DNA from 2 places in the Castellaniella sp. FW104-7C03 genome. Region 2 is predicted to be linked to the other one. Evidence: predicted binding sites of a transcription regulator. Region 2 holds the regulator's gene; the other holds the start of a gene.
What was found. The regulator NrdR, encoded in region 2, represses ribonucleotide reductase genes. The targets are predictions, from matches to a motif close to CACNANATNTNGTG.
Positions count from the first base shown of each region.

Region 1 (15,726 bases), on a different contig from region 2:
GATGCCGGGTAGCCGCGCCACCTTCGAGCAAATCCCAGATGCGGATGCATTTGATGCGGCCCTGCAAGATTTGGGCAAAGCGCTGGATGTGGTAACCGAAGCCCTGGGCACGCAAGAAGAGCGCCATCCGGATCTCGCCGCCGCAGCCCGGGTGGCACGCACCCTGCGGGCGCGCTTGCTGCAATGGACCCAGCCGGCACGTGGCGAGCCCGAGCCCGCGGATCATGCGGCCGTACGCTGGATTGAGCACAGCCTGCATTCGGTGCGCTTGCATCGGGCACCCTTGTCGGTGGCCCGTATTTTCTCTGGGTTTCGCAAGCCGCAACAGGCCTGGGTGTTAACGTCCGCCACCTTGTCGGTACGCGGCAATTTCAGCCACTTCCAGCACCAGCTGGGGCTGCATGATGCGCATACGGAACACTGGGAATCGCCTTTCGATTATCCGGCGCAAGGCTTGCTGTATGTGCCGCAAAACCTGCCATGGCCCAATGATCCCGGGTATATCGACGCATTTGCAAGATCCTTGCTTCCCCTGGTGGATGCATGCGCGGGTGGGGTGCTGGTGTTGTGCACCACCTTGCGGGCCGTCGATCGCGTTGCCGACTTTCTCCTGCGCGAGATGCTGTCGTCCGACCGGCCGGTGATGCGCCAGGGAGAGGCCACCCGTGGTGTGCTGCTGGAGCGGTTTCGCTCTGCCGGCAATGCCGTGCTGGTGGGTAGCACCAGCTTCTGGGAGGGTATTGATGTACCAGGAGACGCGCTTACCCTGGTGGCCATCGACAAATTGCCATTTGCTCCCCCGGATGATCCTGTGCTGGAGGCGCGTTTAAACGCTTGCCGAACTGAGGGTGGAAACCCCTTTATGGAATATCAGTTGCCGCAAGCGGCCTTGTTGCTGAAGCAGGGGGCAGGGCGCCTGATCCGGTCGGAGCTGGATTGGGGAGTGCTGATGGTGGGAGATGGCCGGCTGGTGGATAAGCCGTATGGCCGTCTGTTGTGGCAGGGCCTGCCACCGTTTGCCCGTACCCGGGACCCCTCCGTGGCCGCTGGTTTCATGGCCCGGCCACCTCTGTTAAGTAACGCCACAGTGTCCGCCGTGGGGGTACCCGACACTCCCACGGCGGACACGGCTACTGTGGGCGATTAAGCAAGGCTTATCGCCTATCGCCTGCAGCCTATAGCCAGTTGACGGGGTTCCAGTAGTTTTTGGGCTCGTCCAGGCCTTGCTTGTAATATTTGCTGTCGGGGAAGTTTTTATCCAGTACCCGTTTGGCGTCGTCGGCAAGGTTGGGCAGGTTCAGCTTCTGGTAGCTGAGCATCATCAGATAGAGTGCTTTCTCGACGACCGGGGCGCCTTCAAAATCGGTGACCACGGTTTGCGCCCGGTTGGCGGCGGCCACATAGGCCCCACGCTCGTAGTAGTACTGGGCCACATGCACTTCGTTTTCGGCAATGGTGTTCACCAGCCAGGCGGCCCGCAGGCGTGCGTCCGGTGTGTAGCGGCTATCGGGGTAGCGCTTGATGAGCTCGTTGAACGCTTCGTAGGACTCGCGCAAACCTTTTGGATCGCGCTCGCTTGGATCCTGACGCGTAATATTGGACAAAATCGCGCTGGGAGGTGTGAAGGTGATCATGCCCTTGAGGTACAGCATGTAGTCGGTACCCGGGTGATTGGGGTATTGCTGCATGAAGCGGTCGATGGCCGCCTTGGCCTGATCAGGCTCTTCGTCTTTCCAGTTGACATAGGCCTGGTCAATCAGTGCCTGCTGGGCATACAAGCCAAAGGGATAGCGGGCCTCGAGTGCTTCGAGGTTTTTGCGGGCATCTGACCAGTTGCCCGAGCTCATGTCAGAGCGGGCCTGGCTGTACAGGCGTTCTGCGCTCCAGCCTGCCGTGGGGTCGATCTTGCCCGACGTGGAACTGCACGCTGCCAGCAGCGCCAGGCACAGGCCGGCAAGCGCCAGCCGAGCAACAGAAGACATGGATTTCATTGAAACGAGTGCATGCACGGCCACGGGGCATCCTTGATCAAGGTGTTAGCATTGTCGGCAGATTATATGATTTGTCGCCATGTCTGACACAGAGTTTGCCTCCGACGACGTCGATTCCGACGAACCCGAACACTTTACCCTGCCCTTGCAGGCACTGCCAGATCGTCTGGACAAGGTGCTGGCGGGTCTGCTGCCGCAACATTCACGCAATCGTTTGCAGACATGGATCGAACAAGGCCATGTGCAGGTGGATGGCGTGGTTGGCAAGATTCGCACGCGTGTGGGCCCTGGTGCCCACATACAGGTGTGGCCGCAGCAGGCGCCCGAAGACCTCGCCTTTACTCCCGAGCCCGTCGATTTCCTGGTGGTGGCAGAGTCTGCACAGTGGATTGTGGTCAATAAGCCGGCCGGTCTGGTGACGCATCCTGGCGCCGGCAACTGGCACGGTACCTTGCTAAATGGCCTTTTGTACCGGTATCCGGAGCTCCTTCAGGTGGCTCGGGCCGGTATTGTGCACCGGCTGGACAAAGATACCTCGGGCCTGCTGGTGGTGGCGCGGACAGCCATCGCCCAAACCGCGCTGGTGCGTCAGTTGCAGGCACGCACGGTCAAGCGCGAATACCGCGCGCTGGTGCATGGTGCGGTGCTCCAGTCGGGACGGGTGGACGCGCCCATTGGCCGGGATTCGCGTGTACCCGTGCGCATGAGTGCCGACAGGCCGATCGCGCCCAAGGTTGCGGTTACGCATTATCAGGTGCGGGCCAGCGGGCAGTGCGAACAGCAGCCCGTCACAGAAATCATTTGCCATCTTGAAACCGGGCGCACGCACCAGATTCGTGTCCATCTGTCGTGGCTGAAGCATCCTTTGCTGGGTGATACCTTATACGGTGGCCGTGGCTTGGGCGGCGCCCAGCGCCAGATGCTGCATGCGCAGGCGCTGAGCTTCCAGGATCCGCTGACTGCCCAGTGGCAGGCCTTCACAGCCGAGCTGCCGGCCGATTTCGAATCGGTGCGCGAGCAGATTGATTGGGGGGCGGGTGCATGAGCAAACTGCGGGCATGGGCCCCGGGGGTGCATGGAGTCAGTGGAGCACCGTGGTCAGGGGTGCAGTATTTCTCTACCGCGCGCACGGGCGGTGTCAGTGAAGCGCCCTGGGACAGCCTGAACCTGGGCTTGCATGTGCACGACGATCCGTCTGCAGTGCAGGAAAACCGGGCTCGTCTGCAGGTGGCCTTGCCTGGGTCCGTCCAGTGGCTTAATCAGGTGCATGGCACGGAGGTCTGGTGCGCCTCTGTCCCCAACACTGCAAATCCCCCGGCAGCGGTTCAACTTGTGTCGGCATTGGGTCCTTGCGCCGATGCGGCAATTACCCGTGAGCGTGGTCTTCCATTAGCCATCCTGACGGCTGACTGCCTGCCTGTTGTGCTGGCCGATGCCGATGGCACCGTACTGGGCGTGGCACATGCAGGCTGGCGTGGTCTGGTGGCGGGTGTGCTCGAAAACACCCTGGCGGCAATGCACCGACAGGCGCCCGATGCACATGGCTGGCATGCCTGGTTGGGCCCCGCCATCGGCCCCCGCGCATTCGAGGTGGGCCCCGAAGTCCGTGAGGCGTTTTTGCAAGTGGATCCGCAGCTTGCACAGTGTTTTATGCCGTCCGTGCGGCCCGGCCACTGGTTGGCTGATCTTGCGGGCCTGGCCAGTGCGCGGCTGCAATGCGCGGGCGTCGCACACATCGAAGCCAGCGGCGAATGCACCTATCAGCAGACAGATCGGTATTTTTCGTATCGGCGGCAGAAACAGACGGGGCGCCAGGCCACCATTGCCTGGCTGGTATGATCATTGCATTGGCAGCGATGAGGATGGGCCCAGACGGCTTGATGCTCGCGGATTACCCCGATTGACGGCCTGATCCAGCCTGTCAGAATGATTGAAAGCAACATCAAGAAGCACGGCTTCACTTTGCGGGGGATGTCATGGCAATTACCGATTCATCACAGCAGACCAACCCGCATGCTGCTGTCGATCATCTCGCCGCCATTCAGGCTGATTTCCTGCAATCCTGGCAGTCGCTTCTTCAAACCACGGCCCAGGGCAAGCTTGTGCCGCCCACTGATCGCCGGTTTTCGTCCGATGCCTGGGCCAACGATCCCCAAGCCCTGTTTTCTGCGCATGCCTACCTGATTCTTACGCGCGCCTTGCAGCAACTGGCGGCATCTGCTGATGTTGCAGACTCCGCCCGTGAGCGCCTGCAGTTCTCAATCATGCAATGGGCCGAGGCCGCCGCGCCCTCCAATTTTCTGGCCAGCAATCCCGATGCCCGGCAGGCCTTGTTGCGTACCGGCGGAGACTCCCTTCAGCGGGGGCTGGCCAACCTGCTGCACGATCTTCATCGCCGGCGTATTACGCAAACTGACGAAACCGCGTTTGTGCCTGGCCAGAACCTGGCCATTACACCCGGCTCGGTGGTGTACCAAAATGCCCTGATGCAAATCATTCAGTACCAGCCACAGTGCGCTCAGGTACACCGGCGGCCCTTGCTGATGGTGCCCCCGTGCATCAATAAATACTACATTCTCGATCTCCAGCCGGCCAACTCGCTGGTGCGCCATGCGCTGCAGGCGGGGTTTCAGGTGTACATGGTTTCCTGGCGCAATCCGCGGCCCGACGACACCGACGGCATCGATACCATGACCTGGGACAACTACATCGAAGACGGAGTCCTGAAAGCCATCCAGGTGGTGTGCGACATCAGCCGTCAGCCGCAAATCAACGCCCTGGGTTTTTGCGTAGGAGGCACGCTGCTGTCCACTGCGCTGGCGGTTGCGCGGGCGCGCGGGCAAGATCCGGTGGCGGCACTTACCTTGCTCACCACATTTCTCGATTTTCGGGAAACCGGCATCCTTGATGTGTTTGTCGATGAATGGCATGCGCGTACCCGAGACCAGCAACTGGGCGCAGGCGGGCTCATGTCAGCCCGAGAGCTCTCCACCACTTTTTCATTTCTGCGCCCCTCCGAGCTCGTCTGGAACTACGTCAACGCCAACTACCTGATGGGCGAGTCTCCGCGCGCTTTCGATTTGCTGGCCTGGAACGCCGACGGCACCAACTTGCCAGGCCCGTTCTTTACCTGGTATTTCCGCAATACCTACCTCGAAAACCGGCTCAAGACAGGCCAATTGCCTGTGTGTGGCCAGTTGGTCGATTTTCGTACGCTGGATATGCCAAGCTATTTATATGCCTCGCGTGATGATCACATTGTGCCGTGGGGCTCTGCTTACGCCTCCACGCTGTTGCTGCGTGGGCCGTTGCGCTTTGTCCTCGGAGAATCCGGTCATATTGCCGGCGTCGTCAACCCTCCAGAGCGCGGTCGGCGTGGCTACTGGACGTCCGATGTCGATGTCTTGCCCAGCGCTCCCACCGAGTGGCTTGAGTCCGCCACACATGCCAAAGGCAGCTGGTGGCCCGATTGGCTGCAGTGGCTGGCTGGGCACTCGGGGCCGATGCGGCGTGCGCCGGTTCGGCTTGGCAATCAACGCTATCCAATCCTAGAGCCCGCACCCGGGCACTATGTCACAGTCAGAGCAGACTAAAAAGGAGAATCCCATGAGCGGAAAACTGGCTTACGTCACCGGAGGTATGGGCGGTATCGGCACCTCGATCTGCCAGCGCCTGGCCAAAGAGGGCTTTACCGTCGTTGCAGGTTGTGGCCCCAGCCGTGATTTCGAAAAATGGCTTCATCAACAATCGGCCCTTGGGTACAAATTTAATGCCTCTGTGGGCAATGTCTCCGACTGGGACTCCACCGTCCAGGCCTTTATCAAGATCAAAGAGCAGTTTGGTCCTGTGGATGTGCTGGTCAATAACGCCGGGATTACCCGCGATGGCGTATTTCGCAAGATGACTCAAGACGACTGGCGTGCCGTCATCAACACCAACCTCAACAGCCTGTTCAACGTCACCAAGCAAGTGATCGACGACATGGTGGATCGCCAGTGGGGCCGTATTATCAATATCAGTTCCGTGAATGGCCAAAAGGGGCAATTTGGGCAAACCAACTACTCCACAGCCAAAGCAGGTATTCATGGCTTTACGATGGCATTGGCCCAGGAAGTCGCCAGTAAGGGAGTTACTGTCAATACGGTCTCACCCGGTTATATTGGTACGGATATGGTGCGTGCCATTCGTCCGGATGTCCTCGAGAAAATCGTTGCCACGATTCCTGTCAAACGTTTGGGCACCCCAGAGGAAATCGGATCGATTGTTGCCTGGTTATCGTCTGACGATGCCGGATTTGCAACAGGTGCCGATTTCTCCCTAAACGGCGGCCTGCACATGGGTTAAACAAATGCCACAAAACAAGTCTTCCAAACCTGCCGAGCGATTAATCAAGAAATACCCCAATCGCCGGCTCTACGATACGCAAACCAGTGCGTACATCACCCTGTCTGACATCAAGCAACTGGTGCTCGATCACGCAGTCTTTCGCGTGGTTGACGCCAAAAGCGGGGATGATCTCACCCGCAGCATTTTGCTGCAGATCATCCTCGAAGAAGAGTCGGGCGGGGTGCCGATGTTCTCGGCCACCGCTCTGGCGCAAATCATCCGGTTTTACGGGCACGCAATGCAAGGTGTCATGGGCACGTTCCTCGAGAAAAACATCCAGGTGCTCATGGATATCCAGGATCGCATGACTGATCAGTCACAGGATGTATATCAGCAGCATTTTGGCCCTGAGGCCTGGGCCCAGCTGATGAACCTGCAAACCCCAGCCTTGCAAAACATGATGAACAGCTACCTTGAACAAAGCCGCAATGTGTTTGTTCAGATGCAGGATCAAATGCAGGATCAAACCCGCAACCTGTTCACCGGTTTCCCGTTTCCAGGGCAACCACCCGCAGATTCAAAAAAGAAACCCTAAAGATCCTGTGATGGCACGATAGGCGTTGCCAGGATGGCCAGCGCCTGATTTGCCAGCCAAAAAAATTATTTTGCAAGCCCCTTTCGTGCTTGCATATACTCCGTTTTTTGATGTTAAATAACGAGAATCATTCTCTTTACTATCTTCCTTTTCATCACTACGGAGTCTTTTATATGGTTGGCAAGTTGCTCATCGCGTTGGCAGGTCTGGGTATGGCTACATCGGCAATCGCTGCCGAGTACCCCATTGGCGAACCCAAGGAAATCCATGGTCTTGAAGTGGCCGCAGTGTATCTGCAGCCCGTCGAGATGCAACCTGACAGCATGATGCGTGCCGCCAAAGATTCCGACGTTCACCTTGAGGCCGACATTCATGCGACGGCCGACAACAAAAATGGCTTGCCCGAAGGTGCATGGGCTCCGTATCTCAATATTCAGTACGTACTCCAGAAGCAGGGCAGCGACAAAATCCAGAAGGGCGACCTGATGCCCATGGTGGCCAATGATGGTCCCCATTATGGTGACAACGTCAAGCTTGAGGGCCCCGGGAAATACAAGCTCACTTTTATTATCGGCTCACCCGAAACTGCGCCCAGCAATCATTTTGGCCGCCATGTCGATAAAGAAACCGGTGTGGCGCCGTGGTTTAAAACCTTCGAAGTGAAGTACGACTTTGTCTTTGCCGGAACGGGCAAGAAGGGTGGGTACTGAGATGCGTAGCCGTTGGATGGCGATAGGTCTGGCACTGCTGGTGGCCTGCCTGGCACCGTTGTCTGCTGCACGGGCCGAGGTGCCAGCCTATACCCTGACATTCAAGTCTGATGGTACATTTCAGCCCTCAAAGCTGGAAGTTCCCGCTGGGCGTTTCAAAATCATTTTGGTCAATGAAAGCACCCAGGCCGTCGAGTTTGAAAGTCTGCCCCTGCGCAAAGAGAAAGTGCTTGGGCCGGGGGTCACCTCGTTTGTGGTTTTAAACCTTTCCCGGCCAGGCGAATATCCGTTTTTTGATGACTTTCATCCGCAGGTGAAAGGCACCCTGATCGTTCTTCCCAAACCTTGAATCCCCCGTCAGGATCAGTCTCATGGAACAAGTAGCCTTCATCGTCTGGCGCGAAAGCGTCGAAGCTCTGCTGGTGATTGGTATTTTGTATGCCTGGCTGAAGGCCTCACCCGAAGGGCGTCGCGGCTTGCCCTGGCTGTGGGGCGGGGTGGGGGCAGGTTTGCTGCTTGCCATGGCGCTGGCACTGGTCCTGCTGGGGCTGGCATCCTGGTTGTCGGATATCGGCCAGGAGTGGTTCCAGACGTTGATGGCTCTGGTGGCTTGTGGGTTGGTTGTGCAAATGGTGGTCTGGATGCGCCGCTATGGTCGTGGCCTCAAACGGGCGCTTGAGTCCGGTGCCTCAGAGCAGCTGGATCAAAACCACTGGTGGGGCCTGCTGGTACTGGTGATGATTGCCGTTGCACGCGAGGGCAGTGAAACCGTGGTGTTTTTATATGGCACCATTTTGTCATCGCAACAGGCCGGGCAAGTGGTATCAATGGCACTGGCGGGGTTGGCGGGGTTTCTCGTTGCGTTATTCACCTTCTGGCTCCTGCAGCTGGGTGGGCGCATCATCACTTGGCGACGGTTTTTCAAGATCACCGAGATTCTGTTGTTGCTGCTGGCCGGTGCTTTGCTGGTGTCTGCCACCGATCGCCTGATTTCCCTTGGCGTGCTACCCACCTTGATCGATCCTGTCTGGGATAGCAGCGCCTGGCTGACAACCGATAGTGTGCTTGGCAAGGTGTTGGCCGACTTCGCCGGTTATCGGGCATATCCGGCGCTGTCTCAGGTACTTGTCCTGGGTGTGTACTGGGTGGGTGTATTGGCATTGTTGCGTCGCTCGACGCCTGCGCCAACACGGCGTGCCAGCCACGCATCAGTCGCGGCGTCATCCTGATGTTTTACGCGGGGCAGGTGTTGGTCTGGCGCCGGGGGCGCGCAGTGCGCCGTGAACTGCAGCGCACGGGAGTGACATGCTAGAGGCTGCTTCCGGGGGGTACGGCTGGCGCACGCGCGTGGCCAGGGTAGGTGATTTTCTGCGTGATCACCAACGGGCCATCCGCATCATGCAGTGGATCATTGTGGGTGTTTATCTGGCCTTGCTGATTGTGCCGGCTGTATTGCCGTTGCCTGATCGCACTGCCTCTGTCTTCAACAATCTGACTATCGTTGCCCAGTTTGCCTTTTGGGGCGTCTGGTGGCCGTTTGTGCTGATTTCCATCCCCTTGCTGGGGCGCGCCTGGTGTGGGCTGTTTTGTCCCGAAGGTACACTCACCGAGTGGGCCAGCCGGCATGGGCGGGGTGGTGCCATCCCCCGTTGGATGCGCTGGGGCGGGTGGCCCTTTGTGGCCTTCAGCCTCACCACCATTTATGGTCAGCTGGTCAGCGTTTATCAATACCCTTGGGCGGTGGCGGCCATCCTGGGGGGATCAACCATTGCGGCGATGATTGTGGGCTATCTGTACGGGCGCAACAAACGCGTCTGGTGCAAATACCTGTGCCCGGTCAATGGTGTCTTCAATGCATTGGCAAAACTGGCGCCCTGGTATTACCGGGTGGACGCCGAGGCCTGGCGTGCCCCTGTGCGGCGTACCGAAACCATCAACTGTGCACCGCTTTTGCCTCTGCGCCATATGCAGGGTGCGGCCGAGTGTCACATGTGCGGGCGCTGCAGCGATTATCGGGGTGCAATCACGCTGTCACCCCGGTCACCTGAAGTCGAAATCGTCCATATCGCTGAAGGCAGCGGCTGGCAAACCATGCTGATTGTATTTGGCATGATGGGCTTGGCCGTGGGTGCTTTCTTATGGAGCGCCAGCCCCTGGTTTGTCACGCTCAAGCAGGGCGCGGCCACCTGGCTGGTCAACCGGGACATCTATTGGCCGCTCGTGGATAACGCGCCCTGGTTTCTGCTCACTCACTACCCTGAGGTCAACGACAGTTTCAGCTGGCTCGATGGAGCTGTCATTTTGGTGTTTATCTTTGGTGCAGCGCTGGTGGTGGGGGGCGCCATTTTTGCGGGCCTGATGATGGCAAGCCGCTGCTTGCCTGTCTGTCAGCGGCCCGGTGTGCGCAATGCCGTGGGCCAACTGATGCGTAGCCGCCTGGAGGGCGTGCATAAGCTGGCACAAGGGCTGATCCCCTTGGCTGGCATCGGCGTGTTTCTGGGCCTGTCAGCCACCACACTGACCTTGCTGCAGCACGAGGGCGTACCCACCTGGTGGGCCAATCCCTTGCGGTTTACCTTGCTGGGCCTGGCGTTGGCCTGGAGCCTGCGACTTGTCTGGCGTATGGCCGGATTGCGTACCCGGCAGTTGGGGCGTCGCCTGGGCGTAGTGGCTTCCGTAGCCGCAGGCCTGCTGCCTTTTCTATGGTCCTGGTGGCTGTTTTTTGTACTCTGGTAAACGTTTTTATTGACGCCACGCCACCTTAGAAGTCAAGATAACCTTTGTCTTGGCTGCGTTTTTTCAGGGCTGCCAAACTGAAACGTTTGGAAATAAAAAATTTGCTGCACCATCGTGTCTGCAAAGCCTTATCCCATCTTGCTTTTCATGTTTTTGGCTCCTTTTGCGTGTCTTTGAGACAATTTTTGAAGCACAACATCTGGTGTGTTTCGTGTAGGATATACACAAGATTTGGTGTCGCGTAGGCGTGCCTGACATCAACTTTCTTTATCCACCATACAAAAGAAGACTACTCCCATGATCAAGACCGTTATCAAGCGTGATGGACGCAAAGAGCCATTCATTCCGTCAAAATTAAACGGCTGGGGTGAATGGGGTGCTACCTCGCTGGGTGACCGCGTCGACTGGTCATCCGTGGTGCTCGAAACAGTCACCAACATGCCCGAGGAGTGCTCATCCGAGTTCCTCCAGATACAACTGATTCGCCACTGCCTCGACGCCGATACCTGGTCGTATAACCGCATGGCAGGCCGGCTATATGCAGCGCTTGCACAAAAAGAGCTCAAAGACGTCTGTGACGGTGCTTTCCCCACGGTACTCACGCTGCACCGGCGCCTGCAAAAACTTGGCTACATGGAGCTCCTCGACTACTCCGAAGAAGAATACTTCCAGGTCGAGGGCATGATCGATCACACACGTGATTTCGAATACGCCCACTATCAGATCCATACGCATCGCTCCAAGTACGCCATCTCCGATCGCGTCAAGGGCATACACTACGAAACTCCGCAGTTTGTTTATATGCGCATGGCCATGGCGCTGGCAGTCAATCAGCCCCGCGAGCGTCGTATGCGTGACGTGGCCAAGTTTTACGAGCATCTCTCCAAAAACCGCATCAACGCCCCCACGCCCAATCACATCAATCTGGGTACGCCGCTGCGTGGGTACGCCAGTTGCTGCCTGTATGCGTCGGGCGACTCCGCCCGCTCGATTGCTGTCGGCAATCACATTGCCAACACCATGACATACATGAGTGCGGGTATTGGTTCCTACCTGCAAACGCGCTCTGTCAATGATCCCGTCCGGGGGGGCGTCATCCGTCACCAGGGCAAGCTGCCTTATCTGCGTGCGGTAGTGGCCGAGATCAAGGCCAATCTGCAAAATGGCCGTGGTGGTGCCTGCACCAGTTATTTCTCTATCTTCGACCCTGAAGTCGATACCTTGCTGCGCCTGAAAAACCCCATGTCCACCGAAGATCGCAAGATCCGCGGGATGGATTATTCGTGGGGTGGCAACCGGTTCTTTGCCCGCAAGGTGGCGCGCAACGAAGACGTCTTCCTGTTTAACTGTCATACGGCGCCCGATCTTTACGATGCGCTCTACAGCGATGACGAGGCCCGTTTCGAGGCCCTCTACACCAAATACGAGCAAGACCCCACCTTCAAGAAGCAAACCGTCAATGCACGCGAGCTCCTGATCACCGCAATCAACGAATGGAACGAGACCGGACGCATCTACGAACACAACATCTATGAGATGAACCGCCACACGCCGTTCAAGAACACCATTTACAGCTCTAATCTGTGTTCCGAGATTGCACTGCCCACGGCACCGTACAACCACATTACCGAGCTCTATCAAACCACGGATATCTCCTTTGTCGAGTTTGCCGATGCCGACGGCCATATGCACACTTTGCAGCCTGGCACCGGTGCGGTAGATACTCAGCGCGGTTCGGTGTACCTCGAAGACCTCGTGGCGGGCGATGTGCTGTCAGATGGCCGCGTCATTGCGCGCATCGAGCGCCGTTCGTCTCCCGAGGTTGCCACCTGCAACCTGGCGGGTATCGTCGTCTCCAACATCGAGTCCGATGAGCAATACGAAGAAGTCGCCTATTACGCCTTGTTGATGATCGACAAATGCATTCACCTGGCCGACTACGAGCTCCCGCACGTGGGGGTAACCTCCAAGGCGCGTCTGAATGCGGGTGTGGGCATGCTGGGTGTGGCGCACCTGATGGCCAAAAACCACAAGCGCTACACCGAGCCCGAGGGCAAGCAGTTCATTCACTGGATTGCCGAGCGACATTATTATCATTTGGTACGGGCCAGCCTGCAGCTGGGCCGCGAACTAGGCAATGCGCCCTGGATGCACAAAACCAAATGGCCGGACGGCTGGCTGCCCACCGACACCTACAATCGCAACATCGACAAGATTGCCGATTTCAAAAATCACTACAACTGGGAAGCCCTGCGTGCTGAAATCATCGCCAACGGAGGGATCCGCAACTCGGTGGTGGCAGCGCACATGCCCACAGAAACCTCGGCCAACTCGTCTGGCACCACCAACGGTGTGTATCCGATCCGCGAACTTACCATGATCAAGACGGATAACCAGCGGGTGAATTACTGGGCTGCCCCCGAAGGCGATGCCCTGAGCCAATGGTACGAATCCGCCTGGGATGTCCCCACCGAGGATATGACCGATATCTACGCGATTATCCAGAAGTGGACAGACCAGGGTATTTCCGCCGACTTCTACCGCAAGGTCATTGGCGATGCCAGCATCGAGTCCACCGAGATGATCCAAAACTACCTCTACCGGGTCAAGATGGGTCTGAAATCCAAGTACTACATGAACCAGAAAACCTCTGCGGGCATGAAAAAAGTAGCGGATTTCCCGGCGGCGCAAGGTTTCGTCAAACTGGCTGTATCCGGCATCAGCCTGCCACAGGCACAAGCAGTTGCCCATGGCGAGCCCGATCCTGATGATCCTGTTTGCGAGGGCGGCTGCACCCTGTAATCCACATACTGTTGCGCTGGCGCGGCACCCTTGGTGGTGCAGCCAGCGTGTGCCTCATCATCTTCTGGAAACCACATCATGTCTGATAGCGTCTTCAACTACAACAAGCAGGATTACGCCAAACCTTTGCTGTTCCTGGGCGAGAAGCAGGGGCTGTTTGACACCATCAATCGTCACTACCCAGAGATCTGGTCCTTGTACAAAACCCAGAAATCGCTCGATTGGGACGAAAACGAGTTTGACTACTCCTCCTGCAACGCCGACTTCAAAAACTGCCCGCGCGCCACATACGACATGATGGTCAAGACGCTGGCGTGGCAATGGGAAGCCGACAGCGTGGCCTCGCGCGCCATTGCACCGGTGCTGGCGCCGTTTATTACCTCATCCGAGCTCTGGGCGGCCTGGCAGCGCATCTCCGACAACGAAGTAGTTCATGCGGCTACCTATTCCGAGATTGTTCGCAACTCCTTTGATGACCCCTCAGCCATCATCGACGAGATCCTCAGTGTCGAGCAGGCGCATACCCGGTTGTCACGGGTCGTCAAGGCCTTTGGTGAAGGCTACGCGGCCTCACACAAATATGCGTTAGGCGAACTTCCCAACGATCAGGATACCTACAATACGGTGTTCATGATGGTAGTGGCGCTGTTCTGCATGGAACGCATCCAGTTCATGGCTTCATTTGCTGTCACGTTTGCCATCTGCGATACCGGCATGTTTCAGCCCATCGGCAAGGCAATCCAGAAAATCGCCCAGGATGAGCTTGAGATCCACGCCGAGCTCGACCGTGCAGTGCTGCAGCACGAGCTGCGTACCGAACGTGGTCGTAAGGCCTTTGAGCAATGCCATTTTGAAATCGAGGCCTTGATCACCGAAGTCGTAGACAGCGAGCTCGACTGGATTCAATACCTGTTCTCTGAAGGGCGCGAGCTTGTCGGCATGAACGAAGATCGTCTGGCAGCCTGGACACTCTATTGCGCCAAAGATGTTTACAACACTGTGGGTATCCAGACTGACCGCTACGAGTTTCCGCAGTCCAACCCGCTCAAGTACATGGAGAAATGGCTGAATATCAGCAAAACCCAGGCTTCTCCGCAAGAGCAGGATATTGCGGCTTATAAGGTTGGTGTGATGCGCCGTACCGACGAGGGCGTGGTATTTGACGACGAATTCTAATTTTGCCGGCTAACGCCTGATTGGCCTGTGGGGCTGGTCAGGTGCCGTCGTGGCGTTGCTGGTTGCGCAAGGCAAATTCACGGGGCGTCTGCCCCGTGTGTTCTTTAAATGCAGCAATAAAAGATGACAGGCTCTCGTAGCCGCACGCCAAAGCCACATCGGTGATGCGCTCGCCGCGTTCAAGGCGGGGCAGGGCATGCACCAGGCGGGCGCGCTGGCGCCATAATCTGAATCCCAGGCCTGTCTGTTGCAAAAACAGACGGGTCAGGGTTTTTTCTGAGAGCCCCAGCTGCCGGCTATATTGCGCCAGGGTAGGCGCCTCGTCTGGCTGGTGGTGCAGTTGCTTGCACAGGGTCAGCAAGCGTGGGTCGGATGGCCACGGAAGTACAAGACCCGCATCAGGACTGATGACCAGCTGGTCTATCAGCACCTGAGCCAGGCGTCCATCAGGCCCTGTCAGATCGTACTCTACCGGGATCGTGCTGAAGCGGCGGATCAGTTCTTGCAGCAGAGGGTCGATAGCCAGGACACGGCAAGCGGCCCAATTCAGTCCCAATGCGGCGCCGTCCAGATACAGGCTGCGGATTTCAGCCGGAGATGATTCGTAGACCTGATGCTGTACGCCTGCAGGAATCCACACGGCCCGCTGTGGGAGTGCGATGAATCGGGCGTAGGGTGTCCAGACCTGCAGGTGGCCCTGCAGGGCGTAGGTCAGCTGGCCCCAGGGATGTTGGTGCGGGCCGGGAATAATCATGTTGGGCTGGCTATCCACATGGCCAAACACGGGGCGAGGCAGCGATTTGATCAGATTATCCGCGGGCAAGATAGGGATTTGTCTGTTCATCGATATTTTATGGCGCTTTGTCGCCAGACATAATTTTTCAGCCAGTTTACTCTCTTGTTCGAGAGCCCCGAACCGCCGGAGCGCTTTTGGGCAAGCCCGCTTCGGGTAAGCCCGAAAGTGCTTTGGCGGTTCTTTTGTATGGTTCTTGGTGATCACCCCCCGTCATCGTCCTGCAACAAACATCACCGATACTGGAGTTCTTTCCCTGACTCTGTACGGAACCCAGTCATGTCCTCGTCCTACCCGATCGATTCCGAAGACCTGCCAACAAATACCTCCGCTGGCGAGCACTTCCAGGATGTGGTCCAGCGTGCGTTCAGCCGCCGTGGTTTCCTGAAATCCGGAATTGGGTTGTCCGCCGCCCTGTTTCTGGGAGGATTGCCCGCCGCTCAGGCGAAAGGCGTGGGCGGTGCCGCACCGCAGCCTTCACGTTTGCTTGGATTCACCGCCATCCCTTTGTCCACTGCCGATGCGGTACAAATTGCGCCAGGCTATACCGCTACTGTATTTGCCCCTTGGGGCACGCCGCTGATTGCACCTGCGTCC
Region 1 is NZ_JBELOK010000002.1:99,751-115,476, reverse strand. Features, by position in the region: gene yoaA (DNA repair helicase YoaA) at 1-1,147, shown strand, start outside; gene ABS758_RS02495 (outer membrane protein assembly factor BamD) at 1,176-1,991, opposite strand; gene ABS758_RS02490 (RluA family pseudouridine synthase) at 2,071-3,036, shown strand; gene pgeF (peptidoglycan editing factor PgeF) at 3,033-3,830, shown strand; gene ABS758_RS02480 (PHA/PHB synthase family protein) at 3,968-5,584, shown strand; gene phbB (acetoacetyl-CoA reductase) at 5,598-6,335, shown strand; gene phaR (polyhydroxyalkanoate synthesis repressor PhaR) at 6,340-6,912, shown strand; gene ABS758_RS02465 (iron transporter) at 7,086-7,622, shown strand; gene ABS758_RS02460 (cupredoxin domain-containing protein) at 7,624-7,971, shown strand; gene ABS758_RS02455 (FTR1 family iron permease) at 7,994-8,851, shown strand; gene ABS758_RS02450 (4Fe-4S binding protein) at 8,928-10,358, shown strand; gene ABS758_RS02445 (ribonucleoside-diphosphate reductase subunit alpha) at 10,656-13,160, shown strand; gene ABS758_RS02440 (ribonucleotide-diphosphate reductase subunit beta) at 13,239-14,336, shown strand; gene ABS758_RS02435 (AraC family transcriptional regulator) at 14,374-15,180, opposite strand; gene ABS758_RS02430 (PhoX family protein) at 15,409-15,726, shown strand, end outside.
Region 1: the regulator NrdR is predicted to act here: its motif matches at 10,550-10,563, upstream of ABS758_RS02445 (ribonucleoside-diphosphate reductase subunit alpha).

Region 2 (15,726 bases):
AATGCAACAGCGTTTTCCGGGTCGTGCCCTGCAGAAAGCCGTCAAAGGCATGCTGCCCAAGGGCCCGTTGGGCTACGCCATGGCTAAAAAGCTGAAAGTCTATGCCGGTGCCGAGCACCCGCATACTGCTCAGCAGCCGCAACCCCTGGACTTCTGAGGATAGGCCGCTATGATCGGTAATTGGAATTACGGCACTGGCCGCCGCAAAACTTCGGTGGCACGGGTGTTTCTCAAAAAAGGTACGGGCAAGATCATCGTCAACGGCCTTCCCGTCGACGAATACTTCGCCCGCGAAACCGGCCGCATGGTTGTGCGTCAGCCTCTGGCGCTCACCAACCACCTCGAGTCCTTCGACTTCCACGTCAATGTGCACGGTGGTGGCGAATCCGGCCAGGCAGGTGCAGTGCGTCACGGTATTACCCGCGCCCTGATCGAATATGATGAAACCCTGAAATCCTCGCTCAAACAAGCTGGGTTTGTTACCCGCGACGCCCGCGAAGTCGAGCGTAAAAAGGTTGGTTTCCACAAAGCCCGTCGTCGCAAGCAGTTCAGCAAACGCTGATTTCGCTTTGCAGGCGTCTCTGGCGCCCGGCGATCCCAAAAACCCAGGCCATGTGCCTGGGTTTTTGCTTGGTGGACATGTCATAATTTAAATTGCCTCCGGCACCTGGCGGCGTTTTTGCCGTGTCGCAGGCAGGCTTTCGTTTTTCAGACAGGACATCCGCATGAGCACACACACCACAGCACCCATCAAGGCCGGCATCGTCGGTGGCACCGGTTATACCGGGGTCGAGCTCCTGCGCCTGTTGTCGCAGCATCCCAATGTGCAGTTGCACGCCATTACCTCGCGCAAAGAGTCCGGCATGCCGGTGGCCGATATGTTTCCCAATCTGCGCGGCCATGTCAATTTGTGCTTTCAAACCCCCGAAGAAGCCGCCCTTGATCAGTGTGATGTGGTGTTTTTTGCCACCCCGCATGGTGTGGCCATGGAGCAAGCCCCGGCATTGCTGCAACATGACGTCAAGGTCATCGACCTTGCCGCCGATTTTCGCCTGCAGGATGTCGATACGTTTCAGCAGTGGTACAAAATGCCGCACAGTTGTCCCACGGTACTGCGCGATGCCGTGTACGGCTTGCCCGAGCTCGACCGAGACCGCATCCGCCAGGCGCGCGTCGTGGGCAATCCTGGGTGCTATCCCACAACGGTGTTGCTGGGCCTGGCACCTGTGCTGCAGGCGGGGCACTCGTTGGTGGATGTGAACCACATCATTGCCGATTCCAAGTCCGGGGTTTCAGGCGCCGGCCGCAAAACCCAAGTGGGCTCGCTGTTTTCCGAAGCATCCGATAACTTTGCCGCCTATGGCGTTGCCGGGCACCGGCACCATCCCGAGATCTCCGAGTGCCTTACCCGTATTGCGGGCCAGCCGGTTGGGCTAACCTTTGTGCCGCATCTGGTGCCAATGATCCGCGGGATGTTCTCTACCCTGTATCTGCGCATTTTGCCCGACGCCCTCGAGACGGATTTTCAGGCGCTGTACCAAGAGCGCTACGCCAACGAGCCTTTTGTTGACGTCATGCCAGCCGGCAGCCTGCCTCAGACGCGCTCGGTGCGGGCCTCCAATATGCTGCGCATTGCCGTGCATCGGCCTGCAGGTGGCGACACCCTGGTGGTGCTGGTGGTGCAGGATAATCTGGTCAAGGGGGCTGCAGGCCAGGCCGTGCAAAACATGAACCTCATGTTCAATTTCCCAGAAACCACCGGGCTGCAACAGGTGGCGGTTCTGCCCTAGAGGCCTGTCATGACACCTTATCCTTCTCAAAGGCACGGGATGCGGCACTGGTTTCTGAGGATGCTGAAACTTGGCTTGGCCATGCTGCTTGCGTTTTTGGCAGGCGCTGCGGCCATGCATCTGGGTATGCATGCAGATGACCAAGACCACATGCAAGCGATGCAAACCCAGTTGGCCACTCAGCAGGCTGATCTTAACCAGGCGCGTGCCGATTTGGCTACGGCGCATAACCAGGCGGATGTGCAGGCAGGTACCCAGCGTGCCTTGCAGGATTCCCTGACCAATCTGCAAACGCAGCTGTCTCAGGTACGAGACCAGCTCTCTTTTTACGAACAACTCATCCCACCCGGCCCTGCGGGTACACTGACGATTCGTGCCCTGGATATTCAGCCTGATGGCGAGTTTCTGCGCTATCGGGTGTTGCTCACGCGCAATGCAGAAGCCGGGGCCGAGTCCTTCAAAGGCCGCATGCGCTTTGTGGCCCAGGCCGTGCAACAGGGTAAAATCGTTAAAATAGATCTTAATCCCGCGCAGGCAGAGGGCGGTGACGCCACGCCTGCAGAGCCCGCCGATGCCTTGAGCCTGGTGTTTGATCAGTTTCAGCGCAGTACCGGGGTTCTGCAGATGCCCAGCCAGGTGCAGATACGCTCTGTGCGCCTCGAAATCCTCGAAGGTGACACCGTGCGTGCTACCCAAGATGTTGCTTTAAATCGCACGGGCAATCCCGTGCAGGAGTCCCAGCCATGATGTCCGCAGATCACGTCAATCTCGATGTCCCGCCCAGCCCATTGGTTTTTACAGATGCCGCGGTGGCAAAAGTACGCGAGCTCATGTCCGAAGAAAACAATACCGCCCTCAAGTTGCGCGTGTTTGTGCAGGGGGGTGGCTGTTCCGGGTTTCAGTACGGGTTCACCTTTGACGAAGACATCGCCGAAGACGACACCACCATCGAGCGCGATGGCGTTCAGTTGCTGGTTGATGCCATGAGCTTTCAATACCTGGTGGGATCCGAGATCGATTACAAAGACGATCTCGAAGGCTCGCAATTTGTGATTCGCAACCCCAATGCCAACACCACCTGTGGTTGCGGTTCTTCGTTTGCCCCCTGATTAAACGGGGTACAGACATCCGGCAATGGTGGCCTTGGGCGCACCGGTAACTGCCGGCAGACACGCAGCGTAACCGCATAGGTGTGCGTGGGCCAGCCAGGCAAATGCCAGGGCTTCAACCGATTGCACCGGCACGCCGAGCGCCTGGGTGGTTTCCAGCGAGCAGGGCAGGGCTTGTGCCAACGTGTGCATCAGATGTGTGTTTAGCGCACCACCGCCGCAAACCAGCACCTCTTGGGTGTCTGGCGCGTATTGCTCGATGGCCTGCCTGATTGTTTCTACCGAAAACTGCAACAACGTAGCCTGTACGTCTTTGTCGGTGATTGCCTGCGGTGATGCCTGCAGGTGAGTGCGCAGCCAGGCTAGATTGAAAAGATCACGGCCAGTTGATTTGGGAGGTGGCAGATCAAGCCAGGGTTCTGCCATCAACGATGTCAGCAGCTGTGGGTTGCATTGGCCGCTGGCGGCCCAGGCGCCGTCCTTGTCAAACAAAACGCCCAGGTGCTGCTGGGCCCATGCGTCCATCAGCATATTGGCCGGGCCGGTATCAAAGCCGCGCACTGGCGCACTCAGCACAGTAAGGTTGGCGATACCGCCAAGATTCAGGATCACCCGGCCTGGTTTATTGCCAAACTGCGCTGCATGAAAAGCCGGCACCAAAGGGGCGCCTTGGCCACCCGCCGCCACGTCGCGGCTGCGAAAATCTGCCACCACTGCAATGCCGGTTCGCTCTACCAGGCGTGCAGGCGCATTGATCTGAACGGTGTAGCCGGATTCTGGCGCGTGCCGAACTGTTTGCCCGTGTGCACCAATGGCATGGATGGCAGCGGCCGGCAAGCCTGTATCCTGCAGCAAGGTGACAACGATGCTGGCGTAGCAGTCTGCCAGCGTGTTGGCTGCCTGGGCGGCCCGGGCCAGCTCATCGTGGCCGGTAGTGTTCAGGGCCAGAAGGTTGTCGCGCAGAGTCTCCGGCAAAGGCAGGCTGGCGCTGGCCAGTATCTGCATGCCGGTAACGGAATTTTGTGCGGGATCGGGCGAGGAGGAGATCTGTGCCAGTACACCGTCGATGCCGTCGGTGCTGGTACCTGACATCAGGCCGATATAGTAGCCATCCATCGGCTGGATCATGTTGAATACCCTTGAAGGGCCTGGCAGGCCGGCCCTGGTGCGGGCTGGCTCCAAAAATAACCAGCCCTGGAATAACTAGCGGGAGGCCACCTGGATGCGGCTGTCTTGCAGCTTGGCCAGCATTTGCATCTGGGGCTGATAACGGGCGACCAGTGTCTGGAACGATTTCTTATCGGCGGCTTCGAGGGGGCGGGCGACAGGGAGATCAACTGCCAGAGGATCGACCGGCCGGTTATTGATGCGGAATTCGTAGTGCAGGTGAGGCCCGGTGGCCCAGCCTGTTTGGCCTACGTAGCCGATCAGTTGCCCTTGCTGGATATGGTCGCCTTTTTTGATGCCTTTGGCAAAGCGGCTTTGGTGTGCGTACAGCGTGGAATACGGGCCAAAGTTTTTTAGGATGATGACATTGCCATATCCGTTTTGCTTGCCGATAAAGGCTACCGTGCCATCGGCTGTGGCGTGGATGGGTGTGCCGGAAGCTGCGGCGTAATCCACCCCTTTGTGGCCTGCCCAATGCTTGTGGACGGGATGCATGCGCATCCCGAACCGGGAGCTGATCCGGGTAAATTTGATGGCGGTGCGTAAAAATGCACCCTTTAGGCTGGCACCCGAAAAATCGTAGTAGCTTGCCTGGCCTTGGCCGTTTTTAAACCAGACGGCACTATATGTTTTGCCTTTGTTGATGAACTCGAGTGCGCGGATTTGCCCGGAGCCGACTTCTTCGCCATCGTGCATGTAGGTGTCGTACACCACACGGAAGCGGTCTCCCTTGCGGAGGTCTTTAAGGAAGTCGATGCGGCTGCCGAGAATATCAACCATCTGCAGGGTAACGGCATCCGGCAGCCCGGCGTCGTCGGCAGCGCCAAACAAAGAACTACTGATCTCACCCTCGGCGACCCGGGTTTCCTGTACGGCGGCAGTGGTGCGCTCTTGGGCGGTGAAGTCTCCCTGCTTGTCGGGGCTGATTTCGAGCCAGGCCGACTGAACCCCTGATTTGACGCTGGAGCCTGGGGTGTGTGCATAGCGCAACCACACCATATCGCCTGCGTCGTTGAGTGCTGCCTGCACCGTACGGCCGGGGTACAGCTTGTAGATGGATCGTGCGTTTTTGTCGTGCGTAAGAAACGCCAGCAGGCCGTCTTCGTGGACACCCAGGCGATTAAGCAGGTCGGAGACAGTGTCTCCGCGGCGGATGCGTGTGGATGCCACATAGGGGGCGGCATCGTGTTCATCCAGGGCTCCCATGGGAGGGAGATCCAGCGTTTGCCGGGCCTGGAACACAGGTTCTGGGGGAGCGGAGGGCTTGACGACTGCCAGTGCGGCAGCGGTGAGGAAAAGGCCACCCGCGGCAAACAGCAAACTACGGGTGATATGGCGGTGACGGTGTGTCTGGTGGGCGTCAGGCATCATGGGCAAAAGAGAATTTGGAGGGTCTGTGTGCGAGGCACCGTTATCCTGCTGCAGGCGGTCGCGCAAAAAAAGGTATTGCTGCGGGCCTTGCTGACAGGTAACCCCGGCAAGCAGCTCTGCTAATATGGGCGCTCTTGAGGGTTCGGGTCTTGTTGTGTTGTACAGAAGCTGCGACGGCACGTTATGCTAGCGCATTAATCCCGATTTTTCGAGCATTTTTTTAATTTTTCTGATAAAGCCAGTATCATGTCGTCCCCCAGCGCCCCTGAAGACCCCCAGATTACGCACGATCTGCGTGTGGCTCAGCGCGGCTGCGACGAGCTTCTCGTTGCCTCCGAATTTGCCACCAAGCTTGCGCGCAGTCACGCAACCGGCACACCTTTGCGCATCAAACTTGGGCTTGATCCCACCGCGCCAGATATCCATCTGGGCCATACGGTGGTGCTCAATAAAATGCGCCAGTTACAAGATCTCGGTCATACCGTCATTTTTTTGATCGGTGATTTCACCGCGCAAATTGGTGATCCCAGTGGGCGCAATGCCACCCGGCCGCCGCTTACCCCAGAGCAAATTCAGGAAAACGCCAAAACGTATTATGCCCAGGCCAGCCTGGTACTGGATCCTGCCCGTACCGAGATCCGCTATAACTCCGAGTGGTGTGATGCATTGGGCTCTCGTGGCCTGATCCAGCTGGCTTCGCGTTATACGGTGGCCCGCATGATGGAGCGCGACGATTTCACGCGTCGCTTCAAGGGCGGTGTGCCTATCTCTGTGCACGAATTCCTCTACCCTTTGTTGCAGGGATACGATTCGGTTGCGCTGAAGGCCGACCTCGAACTCGGCGGCACCGACCAAAAGTTCAATCTTCTGGTTGGACGCGAGCTGCAAAAAGAATATGGCCAGGAGCCCCAATGCATCCTCACGATGCCGCTGCTCGAAGGCACTGACGGCGTCGAGAAAATGTCCAAGTCCAAGGGCAATTACATTGGCATCTCCGAGGCGCCAGACTCTATGTTTGGCAAGTTGATGTCTATCTCGGACACCCTGATGTGGCGCTATTTTGAGCTCCTGTCGTTTCGGTCCCTCGAAGACATCGCCGTCCTGCAGGCAGAAATCACGGCGGGACGCAATCCGCGGGACGCCAAGGTTATGCTGGCGCAAGAAATCGTTGATCGCTTCCACGGCACAGGCAAGGGCGCCCAGTCGCTCCAGAACTTCAATGCCCAGTTTCGGGATGGCGCCATCCCCGAGAACCTGCAAGAAATCACGGTGGGCGCTGCGCCTATGGGTATTCTTAAAGTGCTGCGCGAGTCCGGGTTGGCAGCGTCTGCCTCCGAAGCCCAGCGCAACATCCAGCAAGGTGGCGTGCGCATCGATGGCGATCGAATCGAAGACAAATCCTTGCAGCTTCCAGCCGGTACGTATGTCATGCAGGTTGGCAAGCGCAAGTTTGCCCGGGTTACCCTGACCTAGGCTGTTTTTTCCGGAGGGCCCATGAAACTGCACAGTAACTCCTTTCCCGATCAGGGGATCATGCCCGAACGCAATGCTTTTGGGCGCATCGATCCGCAGTCCCATATCGCTCTGGCGGGTAACAATAATCCGCATCTGGCCTGGTCTGACGTGCCCGAAGGGGTGGGCTCGTTTGTGGTGCTGGCAGTCGACCCCGACGTGCCCAGTCGTCCCGATGATGTCAATCAGCCAGGCCGTGAGGTCCCCGCCGATTTGCCGCGCACCGATTTTTATCACTGGGTGCTGGTGGATATTGCACCAGACGTCCGCACCCTGGCTGAAGGCAGTTATGGCGCAGGTATTACACCTCGTGGCAAGGCGGGGCCCCTGGCCCTGGATAACACCCGGCAGGGGCTCAATGGCTATACCCAGTGGTTTGCTGCCGATCGCGACATGAACGGCGACTACTTCGGCTACGACGGCCCGTGCCCACCCTGGAACGACGCGCTGGTGCACCGGTATGTGTTTACGGTCTATGCCCTGGATATTGCCGAACTCCCAATCTCCGGGCGCTTCGGCGGTGCAGAAGTCCTGGCCGCCATGCAGGGCCATATCCTGGATCAGGCATCGATCACCGGAACCTACACGCTCAATCCTCGCCTGCATGCGCTGTAAGCGGCGTGCTTCGCGCTAGAATGATTTGATTTCCTGCACGTGCTTGCGCGCAGGCCCCTTTTATTCCTCGTCTCCAGGATCATTCATGTTTGTCCGCTCCCGCACCCTTGACCAGGCTGATCCCGCTATCTGGGCTGCCATTCAACAAGAAAATGTCCGCCAAGAACAGCACATCGAACTCATCGCATCCGAAAACTACGCCAGCCCCGCAGTCATGCAGGCACAGGGCACCCAGCTTACCAACAAGTACGCTGAAGGCTACCCCGGCAAGCGGTACTACGGCGGTTGCGAATTTGTCGACGTGGTCGAGCAACTGGCCATCGATCGGGTGAAAGAGATCTTTGGCGCCGAATGCGCCAACGTGCAGCCCAACTCAGGCTCGCAGGCCAATCAGGGTGTCTACATGGCGGTGCTCAAGCCCGGTGATACGGTGCTGGGCATGAGCCTGGCAGAGGGTGGTCACCTTACCCACGGGTCGCCTGTCAACGCATCAGGAAAGCTTTACGATTTCCACTCCTATGGCCTGGATGCCAACGAGGTTCTGGACTACGACAAGCTCGAAGAACTCGCTCGCACGCTCAAACCCAAGCTGATTGTTGGGGGCGCTTCTGCCTACGCCTTGCGCATTGATTTCGAACGCATGGCCCGCATCGCGCACGATAATGGTGCCCTGTTCATGGTGGATATCGCCCACTACGCCGGCCTGGTGGCTGGTGGGGTGTATCCCAATCCCGTGCCACATGCCGATTTTGTCACCACCACCACCCACAAATCGCTGCGTGGGCCGCGGGGTGGCGTCATTCTGATGAAATCCGAGTTCGAAAAAATCATCAATTCGGCAATCTTCCCGGGTATCCAGGGCGGGCCGCTGATGCACGTGATTGCAGCCAAGGCAGTCGCCTTTGGCGAAGCCCTGCAACCCGAGTTCAAGGCTTATGCCGCCCAGGTGGCTACCAACGCACAGGTATTGGCAAACACGCTGGTCAAGCGTGGCCTGCGGATTGTGTCCGGGCGCACTGAAAGCCATGTCATGCTGGTTGATCTCCGTGCCAAGGGCATCACCGGCAAGCTGGCCGAGGCAGTCTTGGGCGAAGCACACATCACGGTCAATAAAAACGCCATCCCCAACGACCCCGAAAAGCCTTTTGTCACTAGTGGCATTCGCCTGGGTACCCCGGCCATGACCACTCGTGGTTTCAAAGAAGCCGAAGCCGAGCTTACCGGTAACCTGATTGCCGATGTGCTGGACAATCCTCAGGATGCCGAGAACATCGCTCGAGTGCGTGGGCGGGTTCACGAGCTCACCACCCGATTACCTGTGTACCGCTAAAACAGGACGGGCGCCGAAAGGCGCCCGAAACGCCCATGAAGTGCCCGTTTTGCAGCTGCGCTGACACCCAGGTGGTAGATTCGCGAGTCTCCGAAGAAGGCGACACCATTCGTCGCCGGCGGCGCTGCACTGCCTGTGATCGGCGTTTCACCACCTACGAGCGCGTCGATCTCATGATGCCGGCCGTTGTTAAGCGCAATGGCACCCGGGCTGACTTTGACCCATCAAAATTGCACGCCAGCATGGCGCTGGCGTTGCGCAAGCGGCCTGTCAGTGCGCTGGCGCTGGACGCAGCCGTCGTGCGTATCCAAGAAAAACTTCTCACCAGCGGCAAGCGCGAGGTCCCATCCGACCACATCGGCGAGCTTGTCATGGCCGAGCTCCGGCAGCTCGACCAAGTGGCCTATGTGCGGTTTGCATCCGTGTACCGCAGCTTCGAAGACATCCGTGAGTTCGTCCATACGATCGATGAATTCAAGGGACACGACCATGGCCCCAGCTGATTCGTCCGGCCAGTACACCGAAGATCACCGTTGGATGCGCCGTGCACTGACGGTCGCCGAGCAGGCCTTGTTTGTCAGCCATCCTAATCCTCGGGTGGGGTGTGTACTGGTGCGCGACGGCCATTGGCTGGTCGAAGGCAGCACCCAGCAGGCAGGCGGACGCCACGCCGAGGCACAAGCCCTTTGGCTGGCCCAACAGCAAAACATCGATGTGCGCGGTGCCACCGCGTATGTCACCCTCGAGCCCTGCAGCCATCAGGGGCGTACGCCGCCCTGTGCGGATGCGCTGGTGGCTGCTGGCATCTCGCGCGTTGTGGTGGGGATGCAGGATCCCAATCCTCAGGTGGCCGGACAGGGGATTGCACACCTGCAGGCCGCGGGCGTCGCCGTACAAACAGGCCTGTTGGCCGAAGAAGTACTGGCGCAAAATCCGGGGTTTTGTGCCCGCATGACGCGGGGCACACCCTGGGTGTGGCTGAAATCCGCCGCCTCATTCGATGGCCGTACGGCACTGGCCGATGGACGATCTCAGTGGATCACCGGTGATGTGGCCCGCGCAGATGGCCATTGCTGGCGTGCACGCGCCGGCATGGTGCTTACCGGCATTGGCACAGTACTGGCAGACAATCCGCTGCTGGATGTCCGGGCTGTATCTACGCCCCGCCAGCCTGTGCGGGCGGTGCTCGACACCCAGTTCATCATCTCCGAGCAAGCCCGTTTGTTCAACGGCGATCCCGTTTGGGTATTCACTGCCCGCGCAGACGCGGGCAAGGCGGCGCGCCTGGCCAGCCGTAATGTACGGGTGATCGTCTTGCCCACGGCCCCAAATGGCGGGCTAGACCTTGCCGCCCTGTTTCGCTGGGCTGGTAATAACGAAATCAATGAAGTCCATGTCGAAGCCGGCGCCCGGCTGCAGGGCGCGCTGGTGGCCGGTGGGCATGTCGACGAGTGGGTGGCGTATATGGCGCCCAGCGTGGTGGGCGATGGCCAAAGCCTGGCCGCGTTGCCAGAGCCACTGACGTCTCTGGATCATGCCTACCGGTTTCAGTTTCTCGATGCCCAACCCATGGGTGCCGATTTGCGCCTTAGATTGCGCCATCCCGGCCACTGGCAGGCACTGCGCCTGGCCTGCGGCCTGACAGATCGCCCGGCCTGAGCCCCGGTCAACCTCAATTCTCTCGTGGATCAGACATCATGTTTACAGGTATTGTTGCTGCGCTTGGTCGTATTACTGAAGTTCGCCCGCTAGGAGACTCCGAAACCGCCGGTGTCCGTCTTGTGGTTGAAGCCGGCAACCTGCCTTTGCAACGTGCCCGGTTGGGCGATTCAATCGCAATACAGGGTGCCTGCATGACAGTGGTTGCCCTGCATGAAGGTGCTTTCGAGGTGGATGTCTCGCGCGAGAGCCTGGCGCGCACGTGTGGCCTGGATGCTGAAGGTGAAGTCAATCTCGAGCACGCCCTGCGCCTGGGCGACAGCCTGGACGGCCATCTGGTATCCGGGCATGTCGATGGCGTGGGCAAGGTTACCCGGCTGGATCCCGTCGGAGAATCGATTGAATTTCGTCTGCTGGTGCCGGCGCATTTGTCGCAATATGTGGCTTACAAGGGCTCGCTAACTGTTAACGGCGTAAGCCTTACGGTGAACCAGGTGATCGATGACGAGCAGGGTGCGGAGGTTTCGATCAACCTGATCCCGCACACCTTGCAAATGACCACCTTGCGGCTACTTGAGGTGGGCAGCCTGGTCAATCTGGAGATCGACATGCTGGCCCGGTACGTTGAGCGCATGGTGGGCCATATGCAACACCCCAGCGCCCCGCACTAAGCAAGGCGCTTATTGCCCCAGGCTTTCGCGTTCCATCACCAGGTACTGGCCAAAGGCATTGAGGCGGTTGGCTTCGTTAAAGGCTGGGTAGTCCTTGAACCGGCTCCAGTCGGTGTTTTTGTAGGCGGTTTCAAAGTCGGTCATGTTTTCAACCGCGTCGCCCATGGTTTTGCGCAAGTACAGCAGGTAATTGCGGGTAAGTTGCATGTCCTTGACCGTGTCCGTAGATGCCATGCCATGGCCGGGGATCACCATCACGGGGTTCAAGTCCAGCATGCGATCCATGGCTTTCAGCCAGGCTTTGCTGTCTGCGTCACTCACGTAGGGAATCCGTCCCGAGAAATACAGATCACCGGAAAACAGCACACGGTCGTTCTCGACGTACAGCATGATGTCGCCCGACGAGTGTGCACCGGCCATGTTGATCAGCTGAAATTTCACGTCGCCCATCTCAAACTGGATGGTGTCGCCGTGGGCGAAATCCAGCCAGCGATCTGCCGGAGTGAGGACAGTTTGCTCGTTTACCCAGGGCGAGAGGTCGGCGCGGCGCTGTGCCAGGCGCTCTTGGGTTTCACCTTCGTCGGCCAGGATGGCCTGCCCGCTTTCGTGCGCCCAGATCTCGACCCCCGCGGCTTTAAAGGCCTGTAAGCCGTAGTAGTGGTCGGCATGATAGTGGCTGACGATGACGTGTTTTACTGGTTGGTCGGTCACCTTGGCGATAGCATCCAGCATGGCCTGTCCCAGGGCCGGCGTGCCCAGCGAATCAAATGCCACCACACCATCCGGGGTGATCACAAACCCGGCGTTGGACATGAACGCTTTGTTTGCCCGTGTGGCCATGCCGCTGACGCCCTGGAAGTAATAGACATGCTCGCTGGCCTTGATGGGGGTGAGGGAGATGGTTTCGCTGGCCGCGCGGGCTGGGCCCGCTGCCAGAAAGCCGATGCTGCTTGTGATCAGGAGAGCGATGTACAAAAACCGTGTCATGTTGCGTGCCTTTAGGTGTTACAGCGTGCTGGCTGGGGTTTGCCCGTTATTCCATTTTTGGCTAATTTCATGCATGATCATGTCATATGTTTATATAAACACACAAGAGACGTCCTGTTTCCTTGGGGGAGATCACGATGAATATCCGTATTCCTGTATTGGCTGCGTCCGTTGTATTACTCAGCAGTCCTGTGCTGGCCAACGACCTCACCTACACCAGCCAAACCCTCACCCCTGAGGCCGCCATGCAGGTGGTGCAAGGGGCCATGAAATCCTGCCGCGATAGTGGTTATCAGGTTACCGTTGCGGTCACCGATCGCACCGGTGTGCCCATTGCCCTGATGCGTGATCGCTATGCGGGTGCACACACCACCGAAGCCGCCACGCGCAAAGCTTATACCGCAGCCAACTTTCGCATGGATACTGTCGACCTGGCTCAATCCACTGATGCTGGGCAGCCGACCTCGGGTATTCGCTTTGTTGGCCAGTTGCTGGCACTGGGGGGTGGCTTGCCCATCCAGGCAGCTGGTGCTGTGGTGGGTGGGGTTGGGGTGTCAGGTGCGCCTGGCGGCGACCTCGATCGCGCTTGCGCGCAAGCAGGTATCGATGTGATTCAGGATGATCTGGATTTTTGATTTAGATCAATGCTTAAAGGCAAATTTACTTTACGTCAAGCCTGAATTTGGGGTAATTTCCCTGATTTATTGCGTTTAATTATTAGCTTATTCTCAAATGATATATCGTCATTAAGTGGAGAATAGCGTGACGCGTCGTCAGGACACAAGATCGGTGCCGCTGGGCCGCCTGCAAAAGGCACCTGAGAATTTCGTGCCCTCCGATCTCGCTACGGAAATCAGCCGCAAGGGTCTGGATGACGCTCGGCGAGGTTTTCTCAAACGCAGTTTCATGGCTGCCGCCGCCGGTTTTGCCAGCGTGCCGGCGCTGGCCCACGCTGCCAGCGCCGCCCAAGGGGATCCCATGATCCTCGAGCCACGCCCCTGGAGTACCCAACTGGGTAACCCGGTGGCCTACCAACCCTATGGTCAGCCCTCACCCTACGAGGCCAATTTGCAGCGCCGGCAGTCGCCTGGCCTGACACAAACCGATCAGGCCTCGGTGGCCTTTGCGCCGCTCCAGGGTTTTTTTGGCATCATCACCCCGTCGGGGCTGCACTTCGAGCGGCATCACCAGGGCTGGGTCAATGTTGATCCCGAACAGCATCGCCTGATGATCAATGGCATGGTCAAGGAAGCCAAGGTGTACACCATGGACGACCTGATGCGCTTGCCGGCGGTGTCGCGCATGCATTTCATCGAGTGCGGTGCCAACACGGGCATGGAGTGGGGCAACAGCGCAGTGCCTACTGTCCAGTACACCCATGGCATGCTGTCCTGTTGCGAATTCACGGGCGTGCCGCTCAAGGTGTTGCTCGACGACTGTGGTGCAGACATCAAAAATGCACGCTATGTGCTGGCAGAAGGCAACGACGGCTCCAGCATGACGCGCACCATCAATATGGATAACGCCCTGGATGACGTGCTGGTTGCCTGGGGGATGAACGGCGAAATGCTGCGCCCCGAAAACGGCTATCCGTTGCGCCTGGTGGTGCCAGGTGTGCAAGGGGTGTCGTGGGTCAAGTGGCTGCGCCGCATCGAAGTCGGCGACAAGCCCTGGGCCACCAAAGACGAAGCCGTGCACTACGTCGATATGATGCCCGACGGCATTCATCGCCAGTACACCTCCATCCAAGAGTGCAAATCCGTCATTACCTCGCCCTCTGGGGGGCAGGTGATGATGGGCAAGGGGTTCTATAACGTCAGCGGCCTGGCCTGGTCTGGCCGCGGCAAGATCAAGCAGGTGGATGTGTCCTTCGACGGCGGACGCAACTGGAAACCTGCCCGGCTTGAGACCCCCGTGCTCGACAAATGCCTTACTCGTTTCAACATCGACTGGGTCTGGGACGGTTCGCCTGTCATCCTTCAAAGCCGTGCCACCGACAGCACGGGCTTTGTGCAACCGCGTTATCACCAGTTGCGCGAGGTTCGTGGCTCCCGATCCATCTATCACAACAACGCCATTCAATCTTGGAAAGTCGCTGAAACCGGGGAGGTCTTCAATGTTCAGATGGACTAGGCAAGCGGCATGGGCCTGTGCACTGGCTGGGGTCTTTTCCTCTCCGCTGATGGCCGCCGAATCCGTACATCCAGATTTCAATCTGGGCCGTGCAGCAACGGCGGCAGAACTGCAGGCCTGGGATATTGATGTCCGGCCTGATTTCAAAGGGCTGCCCGAGGGCAGCGGCACAGTCGACCAGGGTTTGGATATCTGGGAATCCACTTGTGCCACCTGTCATGGCTCTTTTGGCGAGAAAAACACCGTGTTTACGCCGCTGGTGGGCGGCACCACGCCTGAAGACATCGAAACAGGGCATGTTGCGTCGTTGGTAAAGGGCGGGCAACCGTCGCGCACCACCTTCATGAAAGTGCCCACGGTTTCTACCCTATGGGATTATATCCATCGGGCCATGCCCTGGGACAATCCAAAATCGCTCAAAACCGACGAAGTCTATGCAGTACTGGCGTATCTGCTTAATCTGGCTGAAGTCGTTCCTTCCGATTTCACCCTGTCAAATAAAAACATAGCAGAAGTCCAGGAAAAAATGCCCAATCGCAATGGTATGAAGCGCTGGGATGGGCTATGGAATGTCGATGGCAAGCCAGACACGCACAACACGGCCTGCATGAAAGACTGCGACACCACTGGAAAGCCTTCGTCCGAGCTTCCGCACCTGGCACGGGATGCCCATGGTGATCTGGCTGCGCAGATGCGTATTGTGGGGCCTGTGCGTGGTGTGGATTCTATCGAGCCGGTCCTCAAGGGCACGCTTGCAGAGAACGTCGAAGCGGCGCGCGCGCATGCACGCACCACCTTGGCCGATGCCTCGAAGGCTGGTGCGGGCCAGCCTGCTGATGCCGCTGCTCCTACGCCCGAGCGCATCAGTACGCTGCTCTCCGACAACGGCTGTGTTGCCTGTCACGCTCGCGACAAAAAGGTTCTGGGGCCTTCGTTTGTGGCAGTTGCCGATAAATACAACGGTGATGAGGCGGCCGTGGGCAAGCTGATCACCAAAATACAAAAGGGTGGATCCGGCGTATGGGGCGCAATCCCCATGCCCCCGCATCCCAATGTTACTGACGCAGAGGCTCGCGAACTGGTCGAGTGGATACTCACCAATACGTCCAAGTGATACCCATTCGGGGTGCCATTCTTGACCACGACAATAAGGTCGTTTTACTTAACCAATAGGGGAATTCTAATGAATCAACAGCGTAGGACCGTGCTCAAGCTCGGTACGATTCTGGGGCTGGCCGTCAGCGCCGGCATTTTGCGGCCCGAAGAAGCCCTGGCTGCCCAGGCCCAATGGAACGAAAAGGCTTTCACAGCCACCGATATCAAGGGTGCGGTTGCAGGCCTGGGCGGCGATACTGCTTCTGAAAGCGACAAAATCAATCTCG
Region 2 is NZ_JBELOK010000008.1:148,736-164,461, forward strand. Features, by position in the region: gene rplM (50S ribosomal protein L13) at 1-157, shown strand, start outside; gene rpsI (30S ribosomal protein S9) at 170-562, shown strand; gene argC (N-acetyl-gamma-glutamyl-phosphate reductase) at 726-1,790, shown strand; gene ABS758_RS11160 (DUF6776 family protein) at 1,851-2,537, shown strand; gene erpA (iron-sulfur cluster insertion protein ErpA) at 2,537-2,899, shown strand; gene ABS758_RS11170 (anhydro-N-acetylmuramic acid kinase) at 2,900-4,027, opposite strand; gene ABS758_RS11175 (M23 family metallopeptidase) at 4,103-5,617, opposite strand; gene tyrS (tyrosine--tRNA ligase) at 5,684-6,910, shown strand; gene ABS758_RS11185 (YbhB/YbcL family Raf kinase inhibitor-like protein) at 6,932-7,564, shown strand; gene glyA (serine hydroxymethyltransferase) at 7,650-8,894, shown strand; gene nrdR (transcriptional regulator NrdR) at 8,930-9,397, shown strand; gene ribD (bifunctional diaminohydroxyphosphoribosylaminopyrimidine deaminase/5-amino-6-(5-phosphoribosylamino)uracil reductase RibD) at 9,384-10,553, shown strand; gene ABS758_RS11205 (riboflavin synthase) at 10,592-11,224, shown strand; gene ABS758_RS11210 (MBL fold metallo-hydrolase) at 11,234-12,211, opposite strand; gene ABS758_RS11215 (GlcG/HbpS family heme-binding protein) at 12,349-12,846, shown strand; gene soxC (sulfite dehydrogenase) at 12,974-14,344, shown strand; gene ABS758_RS11225 (c-type cytochrome) at 14,328-15,458, shown strand; gene soxY (thiosulfate oxidation carrier protein SoxY) at 15,528-15,726, shown strand, end outside.